Regions from separate parts of the Spirillospora sp. NPDC047418 genome, predicted to be linked through region 1. Evidence: predicted binding sites of a transcription regulator. Region 1 holds the regulator's gene; the other holds the start of a gene.

What was found. Region 1 encodes HspR, which represses chaperone genes until heat shock. Its sites were predicted from a motif close to ANTTGAGTCNNNNNGACTCAANT; they were not measured.
Region 2: the regulator HspR is predicted to act here: its motif matches at 1,277-1,299, upstream of lon (endopeptidase La).

What each region holds. Positions count from the first base shown of each region.
Region 1 is NZ_JBEYTW010000078.1:37,419-40,820, forward strand. Features, by position in the region: gene grpE (nucleotide exchange factor GrpE) at 1-471, shown strand, start outside; gene dnaJ (molecular chaperone DnaJ) at 564-1,742, shown strand; gene ABZ806_RS34090 (heat shock protein transcriptional repressor HspR) at 1,750-2,196, shown strand; gene clpB (ATP-dependent chaperone ClpB) at 2,237-3,402, shown strand, end outside.
Region 2 is NZ_JBEYTW010000162.1:994-4,395, reverse strand. Features, by position in the region: gene ABZ806_RS43915 (nuclear transport factor 2 family protein) at 1-202, opposite strand, end outside; gene ABZ806_RS43910 (LysR family transcriptional regulator) at 325-1,230, shown strand; gene lon (endopeptidase La) at 1,334-3,402, shown strand, end outside.

The DNA of each region.
Region 1 (3,402 bases):
CAGACCCAGCTCTCGGAGCGGGTCGCCGACCTCCAGCGGCTGAAGGCCGAGTACGACAACTACCGCAAGCGCGTCGAGCGCGACCGGGTCGCGGTCCGCGAGCAGGCCCTCGGGCAGGTGCTGTCCGAACTGCTCCCGATCCTGGACGACATCGGCCGCGCCCGTGACCACGACGAGCTCACCGGCGGGTTCAGGTCCGTCGCGGAGAGCCTGGAGGCGGTCACCGGCAAGCTCGGCCTGGTGCGGTACGGGGAGAAGGGCGAGCCCTTCGACCCGAACGTGCACGAGGCGCTCATGCACTCGCTCTCGCCCGAGGTGACCGAGACGAGTGTCGTGGACGTCCTGCAGCCCGGCTACCGGATCGGCGAGCGCATCCTGCGGGCGGCGCGCGTCGCGGTGGCCGACCCCGACCCGGACGCGGCGGAGTCCGCCGGCGAGGCGGGCGGCCCGGACGGCGAATCGGGCGAATGAGGCCCCACGGGCCCGTCCCACGTGAAGCGGGGCGGGCCCACACGGGGGCATGAAGGCATGTGGCAAGTGGCGATAGCAGAAGGCGGGGCGCCGTGAGCACCAAGGACTACCTGGAGAAGGACTACTACAAGGTCCTCGGTGTCGCGAAGACGGCCTCGCAGGAGGAGATCAAGAAGTCCTACCGGAAGCTGGCGCGCAAGTACCACCCGGACGCCAACAAGGGGGACGCCGACGCCGAGGAGCGCTTCAAGGAGGTCTCCGAGGCGTACGACGTGCTGTCCGACGAGAAGCGCCGCAAGGAGTACGACTCCGTCCGGTCGATGCCGGGCGGGTTCCGCGGCCAGCAGGGCGGCGGCGGGTTCGGGTTCGACCTCGGCGACCTGTTCGGCCAGGGCGGCGGCGGCACCGGGACGCAGCCGGGCGGCGCCGGTGAGCGCATCGGCGACCTGTTCGGCGGCCTGTTCGGCCGCGGCGGCGGCACCCGCACCACGGGGACGACGCGGCGCGCGCGGCGCGGCGCGGACGTCGAGACCGAGGTGACGCTGTCGTTCGGCCGCGCGATGAACGGCGTGACCGTCCCGATCAAGCTGACCAGCGAGGCCGCCTGCGACAGCTGCCGCGGGACGGGCGCGAAGGCCGGCACGGTGCCGCGGGTGTGCCCGAACTGCGAGGGCACCGGGCACGAGACCCGCAACCTCGGCAACTTCGGCTTCCAGGAGCCGTGCAAGGAGTGCCGCGGCCGGGGCCTCGTCGTCGACGACCCGTGCCCGATCTGCCACGGCAGCGGCCGCGCGACCGGCACCCGCACGATCCAGGCGCGCATCCCGGCGGGCGTCGCGGACGGGCAGAAGATCCGGCTGAAGGCCAAGGGCGCGCCCGGCGAGAACGGCGGCCCGGCCGGCGACCTGTACGTGAACATCAAGGTGCGTCCGCACGCGGTGTTCGGGCGCAGCGGCGACAACCTGACGCTGACGATCCCGGTGACGTTCCCCGAGGCGGCGCTCGGCGCCGAGATCCGGGTGCCGACGTTCCAGGGGCAGCCCGTCACGCTGCGGCTGCCGGAGGGCACGCCGAACGGCCGCAAGTTCCGGGTGAAGGGCCGCGGCGCGCCCCGGCGCGACGGGACGAAGGGCGACCTGCTGGTCACCGTCGACGTCCACGTCCCGCCGAAGCTGGACGAGCAGTCGCGGGAGGCGCTGGCCAAGCTCCGCGAGGCGGGCGGCGGCGAGGACCTCCGCGCCGACGTGCTCCAGAAGGCCAGACAGGAGTGAGACCCTCATGGACCCCTTCGGCGATGACACTCCGGTCTATGTGATCTCGGTGGCGGCGCAGCTGTCCGGGCTGCATCCGCAGACGCTGCGGACCTACGACCGGATGGGCCTGGTGTGCCCCGGCCGGACGGCCGGCCGGGGCCGCCGCTACTCGATGCGCGACATCGTGATGCTGCGGGAGATCCAGCGGCTCTCCCAGGAGGAGGGCATCAACCTCTCCGGCATCAAGCACATCCTGGAGCTGCAGCGCGACAACGTGCGGCTCCGCGAGGAGCTCGTGAAGGCGCACGCCGCGCTGGAGGAGCTCGCGAACGAACTCGAGTCGACCCGCGCGGTCGCGGCGCGGCTGGCGCAGCAGCGGCGGCACGGCGAGCCGACCGGCACTCCCGGCGCCGACCTGGTGCCCATCAGGCATACGAGCGTCGTCGTCTGGCACGAACGGAACACCGAGTAAGCGACACCGGGTAAGCACAGCACATTCACGGGGACAGGACATGGACTACAAGCTGACGCAGAAGAGCCAGGAGGCGGTGTCGGTCGCGGTCCGCAGGGCGGCTGCGGAGGGGCACCCCGAGGTCGAGCCGCAGCACCTGCTGGTGGCGCTGATCGCGCTGCCGGACGGGACGGCGGTGCCGCTGCTGGAGGCGGTCGGCGCCGACTGGCAGGCGATCAAGCGGCGGGCGGAGGAGCAGCTCGCCGCGCTGCCGAAGGCGCAGGGGTCGACGGTGTCGTCGCCGCGGCTCGCGGTGCAGCTCCAGCGGTCGATCAACACGGCGGCGAACCGGGCGCAGCAGCTGGAGGACGAGTACGTCTCGACCGAGCACCTGCTGGTCGGCCTCGCCGCGGACGGCGGCCCCGCGGCGGGCCTGCTGAAGGAGTTCGGCGCGACGCCGCAGGCCCTGCTGGACGCGTTCGAGAAGGTGCGCGGCCACGCCCGCGTCACCAGCGAGAACCCCGAGGGCACCTACCAGTCGCTGGAGAAGTACGGCGTCGACCTGACGGCGGCGGCCCGCGACGGGCGGCTCGACCCGGTCATCGGCCGCGATGCGGAGATCCGCCGGGTCGTGCAGGTGCTGTCGCGCCGGACGAAGAACAACCCGGTGCTCATCGGTGAGCCCGGCGTCGGCAAGACCGCCGTGGTGGAGGGGCTCGCGCAGCGCATCATCGCGGGCGACGTGCCCGAGTCGCTGCGCGGCAAGAAGCTCGTCTCCCTCGACCTCGGCGCGATGGTCGCGGGCGCGAAGTACCGGGGCGAGTTCGAGGAGCGGCTGAAGGCCGTCCTGAACGAGATCAAGGAGTCCGAGGGGCAGATCGTCACGTTCATCGACGAGCTGCACACCGTCGTCGGGGCGGGCGCGGCCGAGGGCGCGATGGACGCCGGCAACATGCTGAAGCCGATGCTGGCGCGCGGCGAGCTGCGCATGATCGGCGCGACGACGCTGGACGAGTACCGCGAGCGCATCGAGAAGGACCCGGCGCTGGAGCGCCGCTTCCAGCAGATCTTCGTCGGCGAGCCGACCGTGGAGGACTCGATCGCGATCCTGCGCGGGCTGAAGGGCCGCTACGAGGCGCACCACAAGGTGCAGATCAACGACTCGGCGCTGGTCGCGGCGGCGACCCTGTCGGACCGCTACATCACCTCCCGGTACCTGCCGGACAA
Region 2 (3,402 bases), on a different contig from region 1:
CCCAACGGGCCGCCGCCGGACGGAAGTCCAGTTCGGCGTCGGCGGCGAAGGCGGCGGCGAACAGGTCCTCGTCCTTCAGGTCCTGGCCGAGGCCGAAGCGGTAGAGCGCGTCCAGGATCTCGGTCCGGTCCCGCAGCTCCCGCGCGACGGCGCCGGCGTCGGCGGCCGATGCGGATAGCGCACGTTCCTCGGTGACGTACATGCGTGTCCCCCGTACAGGTCGGAGTGGTCGGCGAGCGGTTCCACTCTCGGCCGGGACCCATCGCGGATCAACGCGCCGCTGTGCAACGATCGTCAAGCCTGACTTAACGATGAGGGGGACGCATGCTGGAGCGGCACGAGATCGAGGCGCTGCTCACCCTCGCCGAGGAGCTGCACTTCGGCCGCACCGCCGAGCGGCTGCACGTGTCGACCGCCCGGATCAGCCAGACCATCGCCAAGCTGGAGCGCCGCGTCGGGGTGCCGCTGTTCGACCGCACCAGCCGCCGGGTGGAGCTCACGGCGGCGGGACGGCGGCTGCACGAGCGGCTGCGCCCGGCCTGGGACCAGATCACCGATGCCGTCGAGGAGGCCGTCGCCGCCGGCCGCGGCCTGACCGGCACCCTGCGGGTCGCGTTCGTCGGCGCCGCCGGCGGGCAGCTGCTGGCCGGGGCCGCCGACCTGTTCCGGCGGCGTTGCCCCGACTGCGACGTCAGCCTGCGCGAGGCGCAGATGACCGACCTGATGCCGTGGCTGCGCGACGGCGAGGTCGACCTGGCCCTCGGCACCTTCCCCGTCGACGAACCCGGCATCGCCACCGGCGCGGTCCTGGTGTCGGAGGCGCGCATGCTCGCCGTGCCGGTCGGGCACCCGTTCGCGCGCCGCTCGTCCGTCCGCCTGGAGGACCTGGCGCGGACGCCCCTGCTCCAGCTCCCCGGCACGCTGCCCGAGTCCCTCCGCCGCGACCGCACCCCCGCCGCGACACCGTCCGGACGGCCGATCCCCCCGGGCCCCTCGGCCGCCACCTTCAACGAGATGCTCACCCTCATCGGCGCCGGCCGCGGCGTCTTCCCGGTCGGCGCGCAGGCCAGGCGCTACTACGCCCGCCCCGACGTCGCCTACATCCCCTTCGCCGACGCCCCGCCCCTGCGCTGGGGCCTGCTGTGGCGGGCCGACAACGCCACGGCCCGCGTCCTGGCCTTCACCGAGGCCGCCCACGACCTCCTGCACGGCGACGGAGCGCGCGGCTGATCGCTGAGAGCGAACGTTGCTGCGGAAACAAAATGCTGCTCCGTTTTCTTGAGTGTGTATGACTCAACTTGAGGTTGGGTCGTCGATGGACTTGGAGCTGAGCATGAGCGAAACCCTGACGCTGCCGGTGCTGCCCCTGGAAGACGGGGTCGTTCTGCCCGGCATGGTGGTCCCCCTGGACCTGTCCGAGAACGGCGAGGTCCGGGCGGCCATCGAGGCCGCGCGGGCGGCGGCCCAGTCCCGGGGGCCGGGCATCCGGTCGGTGAGCAAGCCGCGGGTGCTGCTGGTGCCCCGGCTGAACGGGCGGTACTCCGACGTCGGCACGCTCGGCGTCATCGAGCAGGAGGGGCGGCTGCCCGGCGGCGAGCCGGGCGCGGTCGTCCGCGGTGTGTCGCGGGTGCGGATCGGGACCGGGACGACCGGGCCGGGCGCGGCGCTGTGGGTCGAGGGGACCGTGCTGGAGGCGCCGCCGGCGTCCGGGCGGGCCCAGGAGCTGGCCAAGGAGTACAAGGGCCTGGTCAGCGCGATCCTGCAGAAGCGCGGCGCGTGGCAGGTCGTGGACGTGGTGCAGCAGATCGACGACCCGTCCACGCTGGCCGACAACTCCGGGTACGCGCCGTACCTGACCGACGAGCAGAAGATCGAGGTCCTGGAGACCACCGACGTGGTCGAGCGGCTCGAGCTGGTGATCGGCTGGACGCGCGACCACCTCGCCGAGCTGGACGTGGCGGAGACCATCCGCAAGGACGTCCAGGAGGGCATGGAGAAGACGCAGCGGGAGTTCCTGCTGCGGCAGCAGCAGGAGGCCATCCGCAAGGAGCTGGCCGAGCTGAACGGCGACCCCGCCGACGAGGAGGACGACTACCGGGCCCGGATCGAGGCCGCGAACCTCCCCGAGAAGGTGCGCGAGGCGGCGCTGAAGGAGGTCGACAAGCTGGAGCGGTCGTCCGACGCCTCGCCGGAGGGCGGCTGGATCCGCACGTGGCTCGACACCGTCCTCGACATCCCGTGGAACGAGCGGACCGAGGACGCCTACGACATCGCGGGCGCCCGCGAGATCCTGGACGCCGACCACGCCGGGCTGGACGACGTGAAGGAGCGCATCGTCGAGTACCTGGCCGTGCGCAAGCGGCGCGAGGACCGCGGCCTCGGCGTCGTCGGCGGGCGCAGGAGCGGCGCGGTGCTGGCGCTGACCGGTCCCCCCGGCGTGGGCAAGACCTCGCTGGGCGAGTCGGTCGCGCGGGCCATGGGACGCGAGTTCGTCCGTGTCGCCCTGGGCGGCGTGCGGGACGAGGCCGAGATCCGCGGCCACCGCCGGACCTACGTGGGCGCGCTCCCCGGACGCATCGTCCGGGCGATCCGCGAGGCCGGCTCGATGAACCCGGTCGTCCTGCTGGACGAGGTCGACAAGGTCGGCGCCGACTACCGGGGCGACCCGACGGCGGCGCTGCTGGAGGTCCTCGACCCCGAGCAGAACCACACCTTCCGGGACCACTACCTGGAGGTCGAGCTCGACCTGAGCGACGTGCTGTTCCTCGCCACCGCGAACGTGGTCGAGGCCATCCCCGGGCCGCTGCTCGACCGGATGGAGCTGGTGCAGCTGGACGGCTACACCGAGCACGAGAAGGTCACCATCGCCCGCGACCACCTGCTGCCGCGCCAGCTCGACAAGGCCGGGATGGAGGCGGCCGAGGTGGGCTTCGGCGACGACGCGCTGCGGATGCTGGCGGCCGAGTACACCCGCGAGGCCGGCGTCCGGTCCCTGGACCGCTCGATCGCGCGGGTCCTGCGGAAGATCGCCGCGAACGTGGCGCTGGAGAAGGCGACGCTGCCGGTCTCGATCGGCGCGGCCGACCTCAAGGACTACCTGGGACGGCCCAGGTTCACCCCGGAGGTCGAGCTGAGCCGGGGCGAGCGCCGCACCGGCGTGCCGGGCGTGGCGACGGGCCTCGCGGTCACCGGCGCGGGCGGCGACGTCCTCTACATCGAGGCGTCGCTGGCCGACAAGGAGACCGGGGACACCGGCGTGACGCTCACCGGGCAGCTCGGCGACGTCATGAAGGAGTCGGCCCGGATCGCGCTGTCCTACCTGCGCTCGCGCGGCGCGGAGCTGGAACTGCCGGTCGGCGACCTGAAGGACCGAGGCGTGCACGTCCACGTGCCCGCCGGCGC